Regions from separate parts of the Pseudoalteromonas sp. CnMc7-15 genome, predicted to be linked through region 1. Evidence: predicted binding sites of a transcription regulator. Region 1 holds the regulator's gene; the other holds the start of a gene.

The links. The regulator FliA, encoded in region 1, starts transcription of late flagellar genes. The targets are predictions, from matches to a motif close to CTAAAGNTNNNNNNNNNNNNGCCGATA.
Region 2: the regulator FliA is predicted to act here: its motif matches at 8,887-8,913, upstream of MHM95_RS10730 (VC2046/SO_2500 family protein).

Annotation. Positions count from the first base shown of each region.
Region 1 is NZ_JAKRFT010000006.1:100,025-110,867, forward strand. It holds gene MHM95_RS15190 (flagellar motor protein) at 1-561, opposite strand, end outside; gene MHM95_RS15195 (chemotaxis response regulator protein-glutamate methylesterase) at 554-1,687, opposite strand; gene MHM95_RS15200 (chemotaxis protein CheA) at 1,701-3,998, opposite strand; gene MHM95_RS15205 (protein phosphatase CheZ) at 4,015-4,770, opposite strand; gene cheY (chemotaxis response regulator CheY) at 4,788-5,171, opposite strand; gene MHM95_RS15215 (RNA polymerase sigma factor FliA) at 5,210-5,932, opposite strand; gene MHM95_RS15220 (MinD/ParA family protein) at 5,948-6,808, opposite strand; gene flhF (flagellar biosynthesis protein FlhF) at 6,801-8,300, opposite strand; gene flhA (flagellar biosynthesis protein FlhA) at 8,332-10,437, opposite strand; gene flhB (flagellar biosynthesis protein FlhB) at 10,518-10,843, opposite strand, start outside.
Region 2 is NZ_JAKRFT010000004.1:65,542-76,384, reverse strand. It holds gene hrpA (ATP-dependent RNA helicase HrpA) at 1-49, shown strand, start outside; gene MHM95_RS10780 (response regulator) at 128-499, shown strand; gene MHM95_RS10775 (PilZ domain-containing protein) at 637-936, shown strand; gene MHM95_RS10770 (class I SAM-dependent methyltransferase) at 946-2,136, opposite strand; gene MHM95_RS10765 (HD domain-containing protein) at 2,299-2,982, shown strand; gene MHM95_RS10760 (VOC family protein) at 2,975-3,373, shown strand; gene MHM95_RS10755 (HD domain-containing phosphohydrolase) at 3,370-4,356, opposite strand; gene MHM95_RS10750 (MHYT domain-containing protein) at 4,349-7,672, opposite strand; gene MHM95_RS10745 (YgjP-like metallopeptidase domain-containing protein) at 7,959-8,636, shown strand; tRNA gene MHM95_RS10740 (tRNA-Tyr) at 8,642-8,726, opposite strand; tRNA gene MHM95_RS10735 (tRNA-Tyr) at 8,751-8,835, opposite strand; gene MHM95_RS10730 (VC2046/SO_2500 family protein) at 8,948-9,457, shown strand; gene MHM95_RS10725 (YchJ family metal-binding protein) at 9,586-9,954, opposite strand; gene MHM95_RS10720 (SulA-like leucine-rich domain-containing protein) at 10,080-10,529, opposite strand; gene MHM95_RS10715 (NCS2 family permease) at 10,787-10,843, shown strand, end outside.

The sequences.
Region 1 (10,843 bases):
CAAAAATGCGGTGGCGACCCCAGCACCCAATTTATCGGGCTCACTAATGTATGCCATCGCCTGAATGAGCCCGAGCACAGCCCCTAAAATACCAATGGTCGGCGCATATCCTCCCATGGCCTCGTAAACCCGAGCTGCATCTAGCAACCGCTCGCGCTCTAACATAAGCTCGATTTCTAGGGTGTCACGTAAGCGCTGCTCATGAGAGCCATCAATCAGCAAGCTTAAGCCTTTAGCCGCATAAGGGTCTTCACTTACGAGTGCTTGTTCCTCAAGAGCCAGGTACCCTTTTTGACGTGCGGTACTGGCCCACGATTTAATTTGCTCAATCCCAGCTTGGGTATCATAAAACGGGGGAACAAATACCCACTTAAAGACTCCCAAGGCCTTTTTGAAGGTCGCTAGTTGCGATTGCAACATCACGGCACCTAAAGTGCCGCCAAGGACAATGATCAGTGCCGGTCCATCAATTAGCCCTGAAACCATACCGCCCTCGAGGCTATAGCCTAAGGTAATGGCGATAATGGCAACAGCAAGGCCAATTATGGAAAGTTTATCCACAGCCGACTTCCTTGAGTAAATGCGCGGCAACATCGTCAAGAGCCACTTGGTGGTCATGCAAACCGGCACTGGCTATCGCTTGCGGCATGCCATACACAACACAAGACTGCTCGTCCTGCGCCCAAACCCGTGAGCCTGATTGTTTGAGCATCCGCGCACCTTCACGACCATCAGCGCCCATCCCGGTCAGCACAATGGCTAATACATCACCGCCAAATGCTTTTGCGCTACTGGCAAAAGTAACATCAACACTGGGTTTATAAGTAATTCTTGGGTTGTCGTCTTGAAATACCTTCAGAGTTTGCTGTTGAGCCCGGCCATCAAACATCATTTGCTGACCACCTGGTGCAAGATACGCCGTTCCAGGTTGCAAACGGTCTCCCTGTTGCGCTTCTTTTACCTTGATTTTGCAAAGGTTATTCAAGCGCTGCGCAAACGCAGGAGTAAATGCGGCCGGCATATGCTGGATAAGCAAAATAGGATGAGGAAAATTGGCTGGCAGCTTGGTCAGAATCGTTTGCAGTGCCACAGGCCCCCCGGTAGAGGTGCCAATAGCCACCAACTTGTACTTTTTGCCGCTGGGCTTGAATTGGCTAGCGCTTTGAGGCCGAGTCGAAGCTCCTTGGTTAAAGCTTCTATCAGGTTGCGCTGAACTGCGTGTGGTGACACTGGGGCGCGCTGGTGACGATGCCGTTGTCGAGGTCGTTGGGCGATTAAAACGCGAAAGACGACGACGTCCTAGCTCGCGCACCTTTTGTCGAAGTATCTCAATCGCATCTTGGTTGTTGCGCGCGATGTCTTCAAACTTTTTCGGTAAGAAATCCAATGCCCCGGCATCAAGTGCATCCAGTGTGGCACTGGCTCCTTCACGCGTCAGTGAGGAAAACATAAGAATAGGTGTTGGCGATTTCGCCATGATTTGTTTCACCGCAGAAATACCATCTAACACTGGCATTTCCACATCCATGGTGATCACATCTGGGCGTAACTTAACTGCTTTTTCCACTGCATCGGCGCCATTGACAGCTGCATCAATGACTTCGATATTGGCATCACCTTCAAGAATTTCAGTAACCCGGCGACGAAAAAAGCTTGAGTCGTCAACTATTAGAACTTTGACAGCCATTTAATACTCGATTTTAGTTAACGCTGGAGCGCCCAGCGTAATGTTTTAGCATGCTTGGCACGTCTAGAATTAAGGCTATGCCACCGTCTGAGGTAATTGTCGCCCCGGCCATACCTGGTGTGCCTTGCAGCAACGCATCCAGAGGCTTTATGACTACTTCCTCTTGACCAATCAGCGAATCCACCACAAAGCCGACCTTTTTAGTACCAATTTGAACGATGACGACATGGCCTTCGGCTTTACGTTGGGTGCGGTCCGCACCTTTGACTAACCAATGCTCTAAATAAAATAGTGGTACAGCTTTTTCACGCACAATAATGGTGAGCTGGCCATCAACAATGTTAGTTTTGGTCAAATCAAGGTGGAAAATCTCACTAACAGCCGCCAATGGCAGAGCAAAGGTTTGTTCACCAACAATCACCATCAGCGTTGGCAAAATAGCAAGCGTCAGCGGTACTTTGATATCTAGACGGGTACCAATACCGAGCTGTGAGTCGATATTAATGGTGCCGTTAAGCTGGCTGATCTTGGTTTTCACCACATCCATACCCACACCACGCCCAGAAATATCAGAAATTTCCTCTTTGGTGGAGAATCCAGGGGCAAAAATAAGGTTATAGGCTTCCGTGTCACTCAACCGGGCGGCCTGGTCGTGATCAATAACCCCTTTGCTAATAGCGATTTTTTTCAGTTTTTCGGCATCCATCCCTGCGCCATCATCGTGGATGCTCAGGAGAATGTGGTCGCCTTCTTGAGAAGCCGATAAGCGCACCGTACCGGTGCGAGGTTTACCTGCTGCTTCTCGAACATCAGGCATCTCAATACCATGGTCCACTGAGTTACGTACTAAGTGCACGAGTGGGTCAGCTAGGGCTTCGACAAGGTTTTTATCTAAATCAGTCTCTTCCCCTTCAAGGACCAAGGAAATATCTTTTTGTAAGCTGCGGGCAAGGTCACGTACCACACGTGGGAAGCGGCCAAATACTTTCTTAATTGGCTGCATCCGAGTTGCCATCACCGCACCTTGTAGGTCGGCGGTGACCACGTCAAGATTTGAGATAGCCTTACCCATAGCTTCACTGTTGTTATTATTCGCTAAGGTAATAAGACGATTACGTACCAATACCAGCTCACCCACCATATTCATGATCTGGTCTAGTCGTTTGGTATCGACGCGCACTGTCGTTTCTGCTTGTGGCGGTGGCGCGGCTTTAGGTGCCGGTTTTTTGGCATCACCACTGCTAGGCGGGGTGCTCCCCTTCGCCGTACTCGGCGCTGGTTTTGCGGCCGCTGGCGCTTTACTAGGCGCTGGCGTTGCCGGCGGTGTGTCTTTAGCTTTACTTTGGCTTACTGGCGCCGCAGGCTTTTCAACCGGCGCTGGCGAAGCTTCTGCAGAGCTTGCTTTAGGCGCATTGCCTTTGCCGTGCAGCTCATCAAGCAGCGCATCAAATTCATCTTCGGTAATGTCTTCATCACCACCACTGGCCGACTCTGATTCGCCCGGTGTAGTCGGTACACTCTGCTGCGCAGCTCCTTGCTCTTCGACGCTCGGCGTGGAGCCATTATCGCTAATGGCACCAAAGCTGCCTGCTCCATGTAATTCGTCTAGTAGCGAGTCGAACTCATCATCGGTAATATCTTCATCATTACCGGATGTCCCAGCATCCGCTGACCCTTCACCCACAGACGGGCCTTTGCCTTGGCCGTGCAATTCATCCAGCAAACTTTCGAATTCATCTTCGGTGATTTCGTCAATCGCTTCGCCTTCGTCACTGTCAGCACTTGGCGCATCGAACAAAATATCATCGCCAAAATCATCGGCCCCTGATGCGACATTTTCAGGCACAGGTTCGGGTTCAACAACAGGTTCACTCGGAGTTGCGGCAGGTTCAGGCACAGCAATAGGTGCCTCATCTTCGGATTCAGGTTCGCTCAGTTTATGCAATACGGCAAGTAACTCAGGGTCTGCAGGTTGCGGCTGCTCTCGTGCTTGAATAAGCGCAAACATGTCGTTAATTGTATCGAGCGCTTGCAGGATCACGTCCATCAGTTCAGAAGTAACCTGGCGCTTACCTTGGCGCAGAATATCAAACACATTCTCAGCACCATGACAGGCATCCACCAGCTCATTCATGCCAAGGAACCCAGCTCCCCCTTTAACAGTGTGGAAGCCCCGGAAGATAGCGTTGAGCAAGTCTTTATCATCAGGGTTATTTTCAAGCTCTACTAACTGCTCAGAGAGCTGCTCCAATATCTCACCTGCTTCGACTAAAAAGTCCTGTAAAATATCTTCATCTACTTCAAAGCTCATGCAGCCGCTCTCCTCTTTAGAAGCCTAAACTAGACAACAAGTCGTCTACTTCATCTTGGCCTGAGACCACGTCATCACGTGATTCTGTGTCTATAATTGGCCCTTCTGGACCTTCTGCGTTCACAGCTGGTTTTGCTTTTTGTTGTTCAACCACCGGTTCTTCACCTTCGTTGCCCGCAAACACAGTTAATAAATTAATAAGGCTGTCTTCTACCTCGCGCACCAGCTCGATTACGCGGCGAATTACTTGCCCTGTTAAATCTTGGTAGTCTTGCGCCATCAGCACATTGTTAAGAAGGTCGTGCAGCTCCACTGTGCTGCCTTGAGAGCGGTTCATAAAGCTATCAAGCTGATGACACAACTGCTTGAACTCACCTAATTCGAGATCGCGACGCATCAATTTATCCCAAATGGGTTTAATTTGATGTAGTTCAGTGGATAGCTGCTCAGCGATGGGCAAACTGGCTTCCACGGCATCCATGGTTTTATTTGCCGCCTGCTCGGTCATTTCCATCACGTAATTAAGACGCTGCTTAGCATCGGGAATGGCTTCTTGCGTGAGGTCGTTCAAGCGCGTATCGAGTTGGAAATTCTTCAACGACTCGTGAAGTTGCCGCGTCAACTTGCCAACCTCAGCAAACAGTTCGGACTGTTCCTTGGAGGCAGCATCGAGGATCAGCTGATCGGCTTTCTCCTGCTCACCTTGCTCAAGAAACGATACAAGCTGTTTGGCTTGCTCTAGGGTAATGTGAGGTGCAGCGGGAGCTGACATAAACCTCTCCTTCTCGGTTAACCTAAGCGCTCAAATACTTTATCCAGCTTGGTTTTTAATGTAGCTGCGGTAAAGGGCTTAACGATGTAACCGTTCACGCCAGCTTGGGCAGCGGCAATGATTTGTTCCTTCTTCGCCTCTGCAGTTACCATCAGTACTGGAATGTGCTTTAAGCTGTCGTCGGCGCGAATTGCACGGAGCAAATCGATACCCTGCATACCTGGCATGTTCCAATCGGTAACCACAAAGTCAAACTCTTGGTTTTGCAACATGGGCAGCGCGGTACTACCATCGTCCGCTTCTTGCACGTTGGTAAAGCCTAAATCACGCAATAGGTTTTTAATGATTCTTCTCATAGTGGAAAAGTCATCGACCACGAGAATTTTCATGTTTTTATCCAAAGTATCCTCCAGTGAGGTATGAACCTTTATTCTTACTACTAATTGACCCAGTCATTGACTTTCGCTTTGAGCTTAATCATTGCCTGACCATGTATCTGACTCACACGGGACTCACTTACGTCCAGTATTTGCCCAATTTCTTTTAAATTCATTTCATCGTTATAGTACAACGATAATACCAATGCATCACGCTCGGGGAGAGAATTAATTGCCGCTACTAATGCTTGGTTAAAGCGTTCGTTGTGAACGCTGGTGTAGGGCCGCCCCGTTTGAGATTGTTCACTGCTCGGGGTGAGTACATCTTCATCGACACCTAAGTCTTCGATACCGAGCACTTTAGAGCAATTAACATCGTTTAAAATATGATGGTATTCATCGAGCGAAATATCAAGTTTTTCAGCTACTTCAACATCCTTTGGTTCCCGACCCAGGGAGGTTTCCAATTCATGTACAGCGGTAGCTACAGCGCGGCTATTGCGATGTACCGATCGTGGAGCCCAATCTCCCCGTCGTACTTCATCAAGCATCGCACCACGAATACGAATACCAGCAAACGTCTCAAAGCTGGCGCCTTTACTGGCGTCAAAGGTCTTTGATGCCTCTATGAGGCCAATCATGCCGGACTGAATGAGATCATCGAGCTGCACACTCGCTGGCAGTCGAGCCAGCAAATGACATGCGACACGCTTGACCAGCGCGGCATGGCGCTCGACCAGAGTGTTTAATTGTAATTGATCTTGATATCCAGCCACTTTATTCATAAATCCGAACAACAGTTAATTATTGACCAGCTTTTCAATGAAGAACTCCAAATGCCCCGATGGTTGATTAGGGGTTGGCCATTTTAGTGCCTTGCCAGCGAGACTTTTCAGCGATACCGAAGCGGGTGAGTTAGGGAATAACTCCACGACGGCTTTCTGGCGACGCGTTGATTTACGCATGTTTTCATCATAGGGCACGGTGGCCACTAATTCGAGCGCCACATCTAAAAATCGGTCGGTTACTTTGGAGAGTTTGGCAAATAAGTCTTGCCCTTCACGCTGGCTGCGCACCATATTGGCAACGACTTTGAATTTGTATACGCCATGTTCACGACTAAGCACCTTGATCAGCGCATAGGCATCGGTAATCGAGGTTGGCTCATCGCAGACCACCACCACAACGTCTTGCGCAGCACGCGAGAAGCTCAGTACCATATCGGAGATACCGGCGGCGGTGTCGACAATGAGGACATCAAAGTCGTTATCGAGCTCGCTAAACGCACGGATTAAACCTGCATGCTCTGCAGCACTCAGTTCAACCATGCTCTGTGACCCCGATGTTGCCGGCGCAATACGAATGCCCGCAGGCCCAGTTACCAGTATATCGCGCAGTTCGCACTCACCGCTTAGAACATGAGAAAGGTTCTTTTCAACACGCAGACCAAGCATAACGTCACAGTTTGCCAGTCCTAGGTCAGCATCTAACACTAAGACTCGTTTGCCTTGCTGACCCATGGCAATAGCTAAATTCAAAGAGACATTGGTTTTACCGACGCCCCCTTTGCCACCGGTCACGGCGATTACTTTTACGCCTTGGCTATTGTTTTGATTCATTTTTCGAAGGCCACTTGCTTGATCGTGCACTGTGTTAATCATACATTCCTACTGCCTGAGACGCCACTGTTTGGCGCCCTGCTGGTGCCGCTGATTTTTGTGTTTTTTGGCGTTTGATAAACAATTGTTCAGCTTTTCTAACCATTTTTTCTGAGTTAGCAACGCGAATATCTTCTGGAACGCGTTGACCGTTAGTAAGATACCCTATTGGTAAGCGATTTTGAATCGCTACACTAATAATCTCGCCTAAACTTAGACTTTCATCAAGTTTGGTGAAAATACAACCACTTAAGTCAACTTTTTGGAAGTGCCTTACGGTTTCTTGAAGCACTTCATGTTGTGCTGTGGCACTGAGCACTAAATAGCTACGAATATCGACTCGCGTACTACGCATGAGCGTGTTTAATTGCTCACTTAAACGTAAATCGCGCTGGCTCATTCCCGCAGTGTCAATTAATACTAGACGTTTATTGCGTAATTGATAAAGCACATCGGCCAATTCATTGGCATCTTTTACTTGCTTCACAGGGCAACCAATGATGCGTCCATAAGTTGCTAGCTGCTCGTAAGCACCGATACGGTATGTATCCGTGGTGATCAGCGCAACCTTGTCAGCGCCATATTTTTGCGCCCCTAATGCGGCCAGTTTTGCAACCGTTGTGGTTTTGCCTACGCCAGTAGGGCCGACCAACGCATATACGCCGCCATGACGTAAAATCTCATTATTGGTGGTGTGTAGCTGCTTTTGCACCATATCCAAGGCTGCACTCCATGCTTGCTTGCGCGATACGTCGTCTGGTACATAACGCACTAACTGCTCAGCCACTTCAGTGTCGATACCCATGCCCTGCAAGCGCTCGATGAAGCAGGCACGAGTTGGATCGCGGCGCGCTCGGTCCTGATGTAATAGGCCGGATACTTGATGTTCAAGAAGCTGACGAATGGCATTCATCTCATCGCGCATGGCACTGATCTCTTCGCTGTCCATGGCCTCTTGCTGTACAGAATCATTGGGCTGGCGGTGTAGCTCATCAAAACCGTCACCGTCTAAATCATCACCCATGGACTGCGCTGCAGCGCGGGCTTGCGTTGGCTCTGCTAGCGTTGGCTGCGGAGCGTAGTTATTGGCCGGCGCAGCGCGACGCTGAGGCTGCTCAACGGGCTCTTCAGGCGCGCTCATATCAATACCTGATTGCGAAAACATGTCGGCGAGAGCAGCGTTCTTTGGTTTCGGACTCTGACGCTCTAACAACGCCTGCAATGAATCAGCCACACCATTGTGACTTTGTGGCTCAGGACGTTGCGTACGTGTTTGTGGACGTACCATACGCTGCTCAGTGGCGCGCGGCTGCATTTGCTGCTGGGGAGCGCTTTTCGGTGCGGCTGCTGGGCGTTCATGGTCAATAGCAGCAACGATTTCAACGCCATCTGCAAGCTTTTTGTTCGACATGATCACCGCGTCAACACCCAGCTCATCTTTTACTTCTTTCAGTGCTGTACGCATATCTTTAGCAAAAAAGCGTTTGATTTTCATAATATTACCCTCTCACAACCGGCTTTCCGATCTATTGCTGTCCAACGGAGCTAACAATCTTAATTTGACGCTCATCGGGCACTTCTTGGTAAGACATCACCTTCAGCCCTGGGATGGTGTGCTTCACAAAACGTGATAACACTGTACGAAGCATCCCGGAGGTCAATAAGATGGAAGGTTCACCCGACATTTCTTGGTTCTGGTGGGCTTCGCTTAAAGAGGCCTGTAGCCGCTCTGCCAAGCCTGGCTCAATGCCAGCACCCTCATCTCCTGCGTTCTGAAGCGACTGATGCAACATCTGTTCCAACTCAGGCGCCAATGTTATGACAGGAATTTCTGGCGTAGCGCCAACCGCATCTTGCACAATCAAACGACGCAATGAAATACGTACCGCTGCGGTTAATACATCTGGGTCTTGGCTGCGTGGACCATACTCTACGAGAGTTTGCACTATGCTACGCATATCGCGAATAGCAACGCCTTCATTGAGGAGATTTTGTAGCACTTTCACTATGGTAGTCAGCGGTAACACATCTGGTACTAGACCTTCTACTAGACGTGGATGGCTTTTCGCTAGCATATCAAGCAGACTCTGCACTTCTTCGTGGCCCAATAGCAGTGAGGCGTTATTAGTGAGTAACTGGCTAATGTGGGTCGCCACTACCGTAGCAGCGTCAACGACGGTGTAACCTAAAGACTGTGCTTCATCTTTTTGCTCTGGTTTGATCCACACCGCATCCAGACCAAAAGCCGGATCTTTGGTCGCCACACCATTGATTGGGCCAAAGACTTGACCTGGGTTGATGGCCAGTTCATCACCATGACTGAGTTCACCATCACCGCTGGACACGCCCATGAGGGTAATACGATAGGCATTAGGGTCTAATTCTAGATTATCGCGAATATGAACGGGCGGCACCAAAAAGCCCAGTTCCTGTGAGAGCTTCTTACGGACCCCTTTAATGCGGCTTAACAATTCTCCACCTTGGGCCTGATCCACTAGCGGGATCAAGCGGTAGCCTACCTCCAAACCGATGACATCGACTTGCTGTACATCGTCCCAGCCCAATTCTTTTGGTTCGTCGTGGGTGGCAACATTGCTGCCAGGGCCCTGCTCAGCTTCTTGTTGCTCCTGCTCAGCAGCAAGCTTTGCCTGCTTTTGCGAATAATAAGCAACAAAACCAAGTAAGCCACCTAAGCCTAAAAACGCCACATGGGGCATACCCGGTACCAACCCCATAGTGATGAGAATACCGGATGCTATCCACAGTGCTTTGTCATTGCCAAGTTGGGTTTTAACTTGCTCGCCCATATTGTGTGATTCATTTTGGCGAGTTACGACGATGGCAGTACCGATTGATAGCAACAGCGATGGCAGCTGTGCCACAAGGCCATCACCAATGGTGAGTAAGGTATACACTTCCATGGCCTGAGAAAAACTCAAGTCATGTTGGATCATACCGACAAATAACCCGCCAACGATATTGATCACTAAGATAACGATACCCGCAATGGCATCGCCTTTTACGAACTTACTGGCACCGTCCATCGAACCGTAAAAGTCCGCTTCACGGGTGACTTCTTCACGCCGCTCCCGCGCTTGCTCGGCGCTGATAAAACCCGCGTTCAAATCGGCATCAATGGCCATTTGTTTACCGGGCATCGCATCGAGGGTAAAGCGGGCAGACACTTCTGATATACGTCCGGCCCCTTTGGTGATAACCACGAAGTTGATAATAATTAAGATCAGAAAGACAACCAGACCCACGGCATAGTTACCGCCGATCACCACCGAGCCGAAGGCTTCAATTACTTTACCGGCCGCATCCCCGCCTTGGTGGCCCTCTAATAACACCACCCGCGTACTGGCAACATTGAGCGCCAGACGCATAATGGTCGCGACTAAAAGCACCGCTGGGAACATTCCAAATTCAAGCGGTTTCATGGTGTAGACCGTAACTAACAGCACCACCAAGGCCAGCGCAATATTAAACGAAAACAGAATATCCAGTAAAAATGGCGGCATAGGTAATACCACCATTGCCAGTGCGGCGAGCACCAACAGCGGCGTACCTACGCCTTTTGCATATTCTTTTTTATCGCGATTAAGCTGGGTGAGAACGGCCTTAAAATCCATAAATGCTACAGCAATAAATTGACACTGCAGTCATCAAAGCAAGGAGTAGGCCAGTTTTTTATATCTTATATTTCAGTTGGTTAATACTTGAATTCATCAGGAATAGGTAGTTTGTCCGCCAGTTTAGACGGTCGGCGACCGCGTCCTTTTTCAAAGCGTTTCAGCTGATACACATAGGCCAACACTTGCGCGACGGCGGTAAATAGCTGCTCGGGAATTTGTTCGCCTACTTCGGTGGTATGATAGAGCGCCCGTGTTAGCATCGGAGACTCTACCAGCGGGACGTCATTCCCCTTGGCTATTTTACGAATTTGTAAGGCCATTTCATCGGCCCCTTTAGCCAATACTATTGGCGCACCGGCTTTTTCAGTATCGTATTTTATCGCTACCGAGAAGTGCGTCGGGT
Region 2 (10,843 bases), on a different contig from region 1:
TGCAAAACGGGTGTTGAACGCAATTAATGACTATCTCGCCGAGAGTTAACTTGCATTCGCGCTAAGCTGAGGTAACTTTATATTATTAGAGTGATTCAGATGCTCGCCGACAAGGATAGGGAATAAGTTGAATAATCACGGCAAAGCTAAGCTATTAGTAGTCGATGACGAATATTTTAATTTTACACTGTATGCTCAAGCACTTGGTCAACAGTACCAATTGCAGTATGTTGATTCGGGCAAGCAGTGCCTGAACGAGGCCATCAATCAGCACCCGGACGCCATCATGCTCGATGTGTGTATGCCGGGGCTTGATGGCTTCGACACCTGTCGTATGTTAAAAAACACCCCAGAAACGCAAGATATTCCGGTGTTGATGATTTCCGGGCTCGAATCCCCCCATGCCAAGCAACAAGGGTACGCCGCTGGCTGTGATGCCTACTTCGTAAAACCATTATCTTTCAATGAGTTATTGGATAGCTTGCAAACCCTTATTTAATCCGAGTATGCTGCCTATAGCAACACATGTTTCGCCCGTTTAAATGGGCTTTGTGGTGCGACCCCAACTGCGGCATGCGTAGGTAGGTAGTGATAGGCCTGCGATCGGCTGCTGTAAAGCACAAAAGGAGAACAACAATGCTTTATGACGACGATAAGCGCGGCTTTATGCGTATGATGGTGAATGCTCAAGCAAAGCTTGAGGTATCACACAATGATAAATATTTGCAGTTAACGGCAACCTGCCGCGACTTGAGCGCCACAGGCATGCAGTTACTGGTCGATGAACCCATCGACCCGGGCGCCACGGTAAAAGTGGATATCAACTCACCCGATGGGTCGGTGCCGCCACTAAAAGCACTGACCCAGGTCGTGCGTTGTACGCAAGACGACCAGGGACAGTACTGCATTGGCGTGGAAATGCTTGATATTAATTAGGCTGAAGCGTTAATAAACTTTGCAGATCAGCCCCTTGAGGTAAAAGCCTTCAGGGTAAGCACCTCCGATAGGGTGATCGGCGGCCTGATTTAAGCGCTCGACAATGAGTAGCTCTCTATTGGCGTCTAGGGCAGCATCGGCGACCACTTTTTGAAATAAGTTTTGCTCCATGAGTCCCGAACACGAAAACGTCAGTAAAGTGCCGCCTGGCTTAAGCAGCTGCATCGCCAACATATTGATATCCTTATAGCCTCGGCATGCGCCGTTGAGCTGTGCCTTGGAGTCGGCAAACTTGGGTGGATCCATGACGATGGTATCAAAGGTGCGTCCTTCGCTGCGGTATTCACGAAGTAGCTTAAATACGTCTTGTTTGACAAACTCAGCGCGTCCCAAGTCTAACTCATTGTGCTGCACATTGTGCTTGGCAATATCAAGGGCTTGCTGTGATACATCGACATTGATCACCTTAGAGCAGCCACCGCGCAAGGCATATAAACCAAACGTGCCGGTGTAACAAAAGCAATTTAATACTTCCTTGTCTTTGGAGAAGCGCTCTAGGGCGGCGCGGCTGTCTCGTTGGTCGAGATAAAAGCCGGTTTTATGGCCTTGCAGAATATCCACCTCGCAGGTGAGGCCATTTTCTTTTATCAACACCGGGTGCTCTGGCGCCGTGCCGGATAGCACGCCGGTTGTTGGCGCTAATCCTTCTTTTTTACGCACCTCGACATCTGAGCGTTCGTAAACATGACAAGAAGGGAACAGTTCCACTAACGCGGCGACTATCTCACCTTTGTGACGCTCTGCACCGGCACTTAACAACTGACAGACTAAGTAGTTATCAAATTTATCTATTGTTACTCCAGGAAGGCCGTCAGATTCACCGGCACATAGGCGGAAACCGGTTAACTGGCCTTCGTCAATAGTGTGCTGGCGGGCATCAAGAGCCCGAGCTAAACGGCGATAGAAGAACGCCTGGTCGATAGATTCTTGTTCGTCAAAGCTCCATACCCGAGCGCGAATTTGTGACTGTGGGCTATAAGCGGCCGTAGCCAAGTATGTTCCCTGACTGTCGTAAACGGTGACCGTGTCACCTAGGCCGAGGTTGCCTTTGGTTTTCTTAATTGCTTTTGAAAAGATCCACGGGTGTTTACGTTTCAGTGATTTTTCGCGTCCTGCTTGAAGATAAATCGCACCGGCCATTGAGCCTCCTAATAATTCCTAGAGTGAGTATGTTGAAGCTGCTGTGCACTGAGGCAATGGAATACCCACCGCAAGGCATGTTGACACGCTAGGTCGTTGGTTTGAGAGGCGCTATTCTAGGCATCTTAAGGCGCTTTCTCAAATTAATTTTGCCAATAGCCGATGAGTGATTTATTGTCATCACATAAACTCTTAATAATGAATACTATGCAAGAAATCGAACAACAATGTCGCGATTTTATTCTCAGTTGCGGTAGCGCCGACTCAGCTCATGACATTACGCATATTGAACGCGTTGTGCAGGTGGCGAAAACTTTGTGTGAACAGGAGCATGCCAAGATTGAAGTGGTGCTGCCTGCGGCGTGGCTGCACGATTGTGTTGCGGTGGCGAAAAACCATCCGGACAGAGCGAAGGCATCGACCATGGCAGCCGACAAGGCGTTAAGCTTTTTGCACAGTATTCATTATGACAGTCGCTATTTCGATGCTATTCACCATGCTATTGTCGCCCATAGCTTTAGTGCCAATGTCACACCCACCACTTTAGAAGCGCAGATAGTACAAGATGCCGACCGTATGGATGCCCTTGGCGCAGTGGGAGTGAGTCGCTGCATGAAAGTAGGCGGGGCGATTTGTCGTGGCCTATATCACCCCCAGGATCCGTTTTGTAAGAACCGCCAAGCTGATGACAGTAAATACACCCTTGATCACTTTTTTGTGAAGTTATTGCACATAGGTGAGAGCATGAACACGGCTAGTGCTCGATATGAAGCACATAAGCGCACGCAGTACATGCACGATTTCTTACGCCAACTCGGCGAAGAGATAGGTATTGCCTATGAGTAACCCACCGTTATTGCGTGGCGTACACCATTGCCATATACAAGTGCATGATATTGAGGTTGCATTGGCGTTTTATCGTCAAGTAATGGGTTTTGATATCGTCCCCGAGTTGGCTTTTTGGTTTGAACAGCAACACGATGGACCGCTTATGCTGCAAGATCAGGCAAAGTCGATTTGCTTGGCTTTATTTGTTGGTGATAAAAAAAGCAACGGCATCGCGTTTCGTTGCGATGCGTTAGCCTTTGTGCACTGGCAACAGCACCTGCACGATTGCGATATCAAGGTCACGCGAGCCGATCATCAGGTATCTTGGTCATTGTACTTTCGTGATCCCAGCGACAATGTCCATGAAATTACCTGTTATGAATATGAGGCCGTTGCTGAGCTGCTCTAGCTTGGATATTGTGCTTTAACAGCAAGAATATCGTCCAAACAAGCCATAAAAATATCCACCAGTTCGGGGTCAAAGTGCTTGCCTTTCTCTTCTTGAAGTAACTGCACGGCTTTGTCGATTGGCCAAGGTTCTTTGTATGGCCGCTTCGAAGTCAGTGCGTCGAATACATCGGCAATGGCACATATACGGCCCTCTATGGAGATCTCTTCGCCCTGTAAGCCATTTGGGTAGCCGTTGCCATCAAAGCGCTCATGGTGCTCAAGGGCAAGTCGGTGGGCAAGTTGGATTAATGCAGAACTTGAGCCTGCCAAGATATCCGCACCAATGCTGGCATGAGTTTGCATTTGCCGGTATTCGTCTTGATCCAAGCGCCCAGGTTTAAGAAGAATATTATCGGGGATACCGATTTTGCCAATATCATGCATTGGCGCCGCAAGCAGCAACGACTCGGCATGGGCCTCATTAAAGCCATAAGCGCGCGCGATGATGTGGCAATAACGACTCATGCGAATTATGTGTTGTCCGGTTTCATTGTCTTTGTATTCGGCTGCATGACTCAGGCGTTGGATCAATTCAAGTTGCGCGGCTTTGAGTAAGTCAGCTTGCACTAAAGACAAATGATTTTTAACCCGCGCTTTGACGATTGCTGGGCTGATTGGCTTAGTAATGTAATCAACCGCGCCTTTGGCAAAGCCTTGCGTTTCATCTACTTCGTCTTGCATGGCGGTCACAAAAATAACCGGAATAGCCTGCGTACTTGGCCGTTGCTTTAACAGTTCACATACTTCAAAGCCAGACATATCTGGCATCATAACATCAAGTAAAATGAGCGCGGGTTGCTTGCTATGAGCTAATTCCAAAGCTTGAGGCCCTGATTTTGCAAATATAAGGCGATAGTCATTTCCTAATACTTGATTTAAAACCTTAAGGTTCGTCGGCTCATCATCTACAGCTAGGAGAGTCGGCTTTTGTGTCTCAATCATGTTGCACACTCTGCAGTTGCTCAAGTAATTGCTCAATAGCGACTTTTGCCGCCGCAAACTCGAATTCGTTAATGAGATTCGCGATATCCATTACTTGTTTATGCCATTGTTGTGGCGTTGCCGCAATAAGTTGTTCACTGTGTTCACTATCATATTCAAAGTTATCGCATAACTGCGCAACCTCTCGCAATAATTGCTTAAAGTCCTCATCGCTATGGTGACTTCTCACGACTTTGCTAGGCGCGTCAGTGTGGTTTTGCAGATATTGATAGAGCTCATCAATACAGCTGAATAGAGCAAACCGATGAGGGTCTTGAACCTGCTTTTGTCGTTCAATCGACTTTAATGTATCGGCTAATTTGGGCAGGGCTAGATTACCGGCTAATCCTTTTAATGTATGCACGTCAACAAGCTGATCGGCGCTGAGCTGATCATACTTACTCAGTGTTCGCAGCTGCTCATTGCGCTGCCTATAGAAGTGCTTTAGTTCCTTGAGGTAGTGCGCTTTTGAACCCCACAGCTCCGCTCCTTGGGTTTCGTTGACCAGCTGTTGGCTGTCGTGGGCGGTGGCGTTAGTTTGTGCGAATACATGTGCAGCCAAATCGATATCGAGAACGCGGGCTATTTCCGTTAGTAAATCGCTCAGCACCACAGGTTTGCTGGCAAAGCCGTCCATTCCAGCGGCTTTAGCCGCTTCACGGTCACTGCCCATGACACTGGCCGTTAAAGCAATAACGGGCGTTGTAGCAACCTCGTTGTGCTGCTCATATTGACGCAATTGTCGGGTTGCTTGGAGACCATCACACTTGGGCATATGAATATCCATCAACACAATGTCATAACTATTACTTGTGGCCAGTTGCACTGCTTGCTCGCCGTCATCAGCGGCCTCTACTTGATGACCGAGTTTAGCTAGGCGTAGTTGCAGTAGCTCGCGGTTTTGCGGTACATCATCAGCCACCAGTATTCGCAATTTAGGCATTTCGCTAAGTGGGGTCAATGAGCTCTGCTCATTGATGTGCTCGCCCGCTACCTGTTTTAGGGGCAGGGTAAAGTAAAATGTACTACCTTGGCCCAAGGTGCTGGTGACGCCTATATCCCCGCCCATAAGTTGTACGAGCTGGCGGCTAATGGTAGTGCCTAGACCGGTGCCGCCAAAACGCCGCGTGGTACTGTCGTCTGCTTGCTCGAAGGGGTTGAAAATAGCACCCACCCGCTCGGGGGCGATACCAATGCCAGTATCAACCACCTCAAAATAGACACCTTGATTATCGCCGCGAACATTGACGGTGACACTGCCTTGCTCGGTAAATTTTACTGCGTTGCCGATTAAGTTGACTAATACTTGACGTAAGCGCTGCGGATCGCCGCGATAGTGCTCACCGAGATTACTATCCATATTCAGGGCAACCGAGAGCTGCTTATGTTCAGCGCTGTGATAAAAGCTGGAGACCACAGAGTCGACGAGAGCCAGCAAATTAAAGGGCACTGACTCAATACTCACTTTACCTTGCTCAAGCTTGGCGGAGTCTAAAATATCATTGAGTAAATGCAGCAAAGAGCGTGCAGATTGCAATACGTTGGTGAGTTGCTGACGCTGTTGTTTATTCAATGGGCTATCTAGCAGCACTTCAGAGAAGCCAATGATGGAGTTCATGGGCGTGCGTATTTCATGACTCATATTGGCTAAAAAGGCTTGCTTTGTCTCCGCTGCGGCTTCGGCTTTCTCTTTCGCTTTTACAAGCTCTTGCTCCATTTGTTGGCGCTCACTGATATCGACCAATACGCCTGCAATGAAAAGCTCTTCTCCTTCGGTATGCTCAAATGTTCCCTTATCAATCACCCATTTACGGCTGCCATCGCGACACTGTATTTGGTATTCAAAAGAGTAGTGTTTTTTTCCTTGTGCAAGTGCGCTGTATATTTGCTCGCGCACATAGTCGCTATGCTGCGCAGAGATAAGCATGTCAAAGTTAACACTGCCGTCGATAAACTGCTGGTCATCATAGCCGGTTAATTGTTTTACGATGGGGCTAATGTAGAGCATGCTCCAATGCTTATCTAAACGGCAGCGAAAAGCCACGCCGGGCATATTAGTTAACAAAGTGCGATAATGACGCTCTTGTTGGGCAAGCTGATTTTGCATCGCCTTTTGTGCGCTCAAGTCAGTAATAAAACCTACAAACATGCGCTTTTGTCCGGGAATAGCGACTTCACCAACCCCCAAACGAATGGGGATCAGCGCGCCATTTTTATGTTCGGCGTTGACCTCACGTCCGGAACCAATAATGTTTTTAATGCCGGTACTTTGGTAGGCACTTAAGTAATTATCATGTTGATTGGCGATTTCTTGTGGCATCAGCATTTTTACGTTTTCGCCAATCACTTCATCGCGATGATACCCGAGTATACGTTCGGCTCCGGCGTTGAAGCTCAGTACTTGGCCTTTCGCGCTAATGGTAATAATGCCATCGACGGCGGTATTGAGGACCGCTTCAAGGCGTGATTGAGTGATAAGTTGTTGCTGAAGGGCCAAACGATAGCGCATCACACTGTGCAATAAAGCAATGAGACCACTGAGCAAGAGGCTTACAATAGCAATACTCAGAGCGAGATCGGTTACATGGCTATTATCGGTGAGCTCACTGTACACCGGGGATTGGGCCACAAATCGTGCCGCTTGCATCCCGGTATAATGCATGCCAGAGACTGCGCAGCCCATAACTATGGCGCTGAGAATACGATAACCGGTTTGCCCTAGAGTGCTGCGCCCTGTGGGTTGTAAATATAAATGAGCGGCCAGGCCGAGCCATGCAAGAATGACCGCCACTAATACAGAGACAACAAACCAAAGTGGGTCATAGCCTAGCATTGGCCCTAGGCGCATCGCGGCCATACCCGTGTAATGCATAACCCCTATGCCGGCGCCCAACAGCAGGGCACTGAGCGCAAGCTTGGCTCGAGAAGGGTTGTTCGTACTGAGTAAATGGAACCCTAAGGCAGTGGCTAAAAAGACAGGGATGAATGACACCACCGTCACTGTGAAATCATAGTCGACGCTGACGCATAAGCTAAATGCCAGCATTCCGATAAAGTGCATACTCCACACGCCAGCGGCAAAAGCGGCGGCACTTGCTGGCAGTGCCATGCGATAAAATGGAGTGTGGCGTTGTTGTTGAGCAAATTCCCTTAATTGCAGCGCAAAGAAAGATGCAAAAATGGCAACAGTGACCGAAAGTAACACTAAGGCCCAATCATAGCTGCCATTGACCAGCAATTCGGGAGCAGGGTCGGTAATAAAAAACTGAGAAAACATAAAGTACTTCGATACTCCAACAACGGATGCCAAGTGGCAATCACAGCCTAGCACAGTGAAAAACCACGTGTCGCGCACAAAAGTGAAAGCGCCCTGTATCTTACAATGACACTGATTGTTCTATCAGCGCAGCGACGGCTGAGTTTAGTTATTTATGAGTGCGCTGCAAGCTTACCCAAGAGCGTAATTACGGTATCATATTAGTAGCGCTGCAAAGGATGTACTTAATGTTAGCACATTGTTTGGCAAACTCTTTTAGTTCAAGTAATTACAACAAAGGTTTAGTATGAGTAGGCAATATGATGTGCACTACAGCCGTCGACGAACGCTAGCTTTGGTGGTCAAAAATCAGCAAGTGAGTGTGAAAGCACCTTATGGGGCATGTCGTGATTTCATTGCAGACTTCGTTGAGAGCAAACAGGCGTGGATAAACAAACAATTACATAAACAATCTGATATTGAAGCGGCTAGGTATAACCCTTGGCTACATCGTCGCATTATGCTTTTCGGTGAATTACGTGCAATAGAGGTAAGCGAGAGCTCACTTGAGCAGACAGATAACCAAACGATAAACATCGTAATCAGTAAGCGAGTGAAGCATCGCCAGCGCTATTTTAATCAACAGCTATTGGCACTGATGCACGATGAATTATCTGATCACTTATCGGCCCGCATAATGCAGTGGCAAAAGGTGATGAATATCGCCGCTAACGGCATTAGCGTTAAAGTGTACAAGCGTCGTTGGGGCAGTTGCGATTCGCGTGGTGAGTTATGTTTTAATACCTTGCTGGCAGGAGCTCCGCATTGGGTTATTGACTATGTCATAGTTCACGAGCTGGCGCACCGGGTACATATGGATCACAGCCATCAATTTTGGGCACTGGTTAATGGCTACTACGAGCATACCGACCAAGCACGGTTATGGCTTAAAGAGAATGCACATCTGTTGGATTTTGTACGATAGGAAAGTGGTGGAGGGAGCTGGATTCGAACCAGCGAAGGCAATGCCGTCAGATTTACAGTCTGATCCCTTTGGCCGCTCGGGAACCCCTCCAATAGAATGATGTGTGTTGTTAAGTGGTGGAGGGAGCTGGATTCGAACCAGCGAAGGCAATGCCGTCAGATTTACAGTCTGATCCCTTTGGCCGCTCGGGAACCCCTCCTAAACAACGGCGGCGATAATAGCAAACTCAGAGTCCAAGTAAAGAAAAAAACTAAAGAAAGCTGAAAAAAGGCCGATAACTGTTTAGAAGTAATTCAGGTTGAATAAAGTTTATGCAAGTTAAGCCCGTCATTCGTAACGAACTACAAATGGACTCGCAATTATGTCGCAGTGTCCATGAGGCCCGTCGTGGAGACTTTGCTTGGCTGTTAGCATCATTATCAGCAGATGCACTCGATTTTGCCCAGTTTCACCTTCCCAAATCGGAACTAGAATCTCACCAAGTGGATGAGCAGCAGTTGCGATTGCAGTTGGGCGCTGCGCCTGCAAAACCAACGGCATTACCGGATTACCAAATAGATAGAGCTCAGCATGACAGGGCATTATTGGCGCAAAGCTCAATGACAACTCTGCGCTTAAAAGAGTGTCTAACCCCCGAGCCTTTGGCAGTGCGAGACGACAAAACCTATGTTCCACTACCTATAATTGATAATTGCGATCCGAGCGTACAGGCAAAACATCATCGCCAATATGAGCCACTGAACGAGCCGCAAATGGATAGTGCAGCCTTTTACGATCAACTTGTGGATATTAATAAGTCCTCGTCTTTAGCATACGCGTAATGGCCTGCGCATAATGGCGCATGGCCAGTCAGAGCGCGCTAATCAGGGTGCAATAGCAGGTGCGAGCCAAGGGTTTCTTGTACTAATTAAGCGAATACCTAAAGCTGCCACTGGGCGGCGGTATCACATCAAGACATACAGCATTTTTTGAATTTATTGCCACTTAAGCATGGGCAGGGATCGTTGCGTCTAAGCTTTACATCAGCGGCTTCAAACAACCGCCCGCTGTCGTATTTCCACTGGTGGTGCTGTTGAATGAACTGTGAGCGTTCATGAATACAGTGAAGGGTATCAGCAATGATGTAAAAAGCCTTAAATTCAACATAGGCCAAAGCATCGCCAGGCTCATAATCCATTATCTGTAAGCGTACAAAATGCGCAGCTTGGGCAAATTCAGCCACTTCCTCTCTGGGGTTTTGTTCTAGGGCTTTATCTGAGCAGGTAAAACATAAGTAATCAATAGCTTGTTCACAAAATGCACTATAACGAGAGCGCATCAGGCTCTGGGCGTCGGGGGCATCAATAGCTCTACTTACAAACCGGCCGCAGCAATCAGCAAAAGGCTGCGGCAATCCACAATGGCACATCGCATTTTCTAACTACAAGGAATCACGCCAATATATTAGCAGACTTGTAACTGCGAGGGCACAGTTGTTTGTTCGCTGGCGTTATGCTCGGTAGTGAAACAGTAAAGCTGTGCTTTAGCTTGGTGGGTATTAAGTTGTAAGGCTTCGAGTTGTTGCTGTTTTAAAATGTCCGTCCAGGTGATCACCGCCGCAAAACGGCCATTTTGCAGCGCACAATTAAGCATGTACTCCATATCAACAACATGTTTAGCCCGAATTACCAGCAATTTATTCGTGTCGATAGAGCACGCGTCCAATAGGTGGCGGCTAGGCACATTGTCAGGGGCGACTAATAGCGTCCAGCCATTATTTTGATTGTAGCGATGAACGATTTTAAGCATCTCAAATGTTGCAGAGATCTCATCCTCAGTTTTTACGATATTGATCACATTAGGGTTATCTTGCTGATAGCTTTTAACATGACGAACACTTGCTGTATGTAACATAATTGCCTCGCTGTGGATTTTGTGAACCATATACAGTGTTTTATACAGTATGTGTATACAGTAGTTTATACAGTTATTCAGTGCAAGTTTTTTTTGTTTCTTTTTTAAACGTCTTGTTCGTTGCTTTAAACGCTTAGCGATACCGAAGAAGCTAAAGCCGTGTTTCGGTGCCAATATTGCTGTGTAAACATGCGGTCATTTGTCCGCATTTATGCTAGTATCCGCCGCTTCTATTTTACGTATCACTGTTTACTCCTATGTTCGAAAGACTGTTCAAAATAAAATCGCATGGAAGCTCCGTTAAGCGCGAGGTT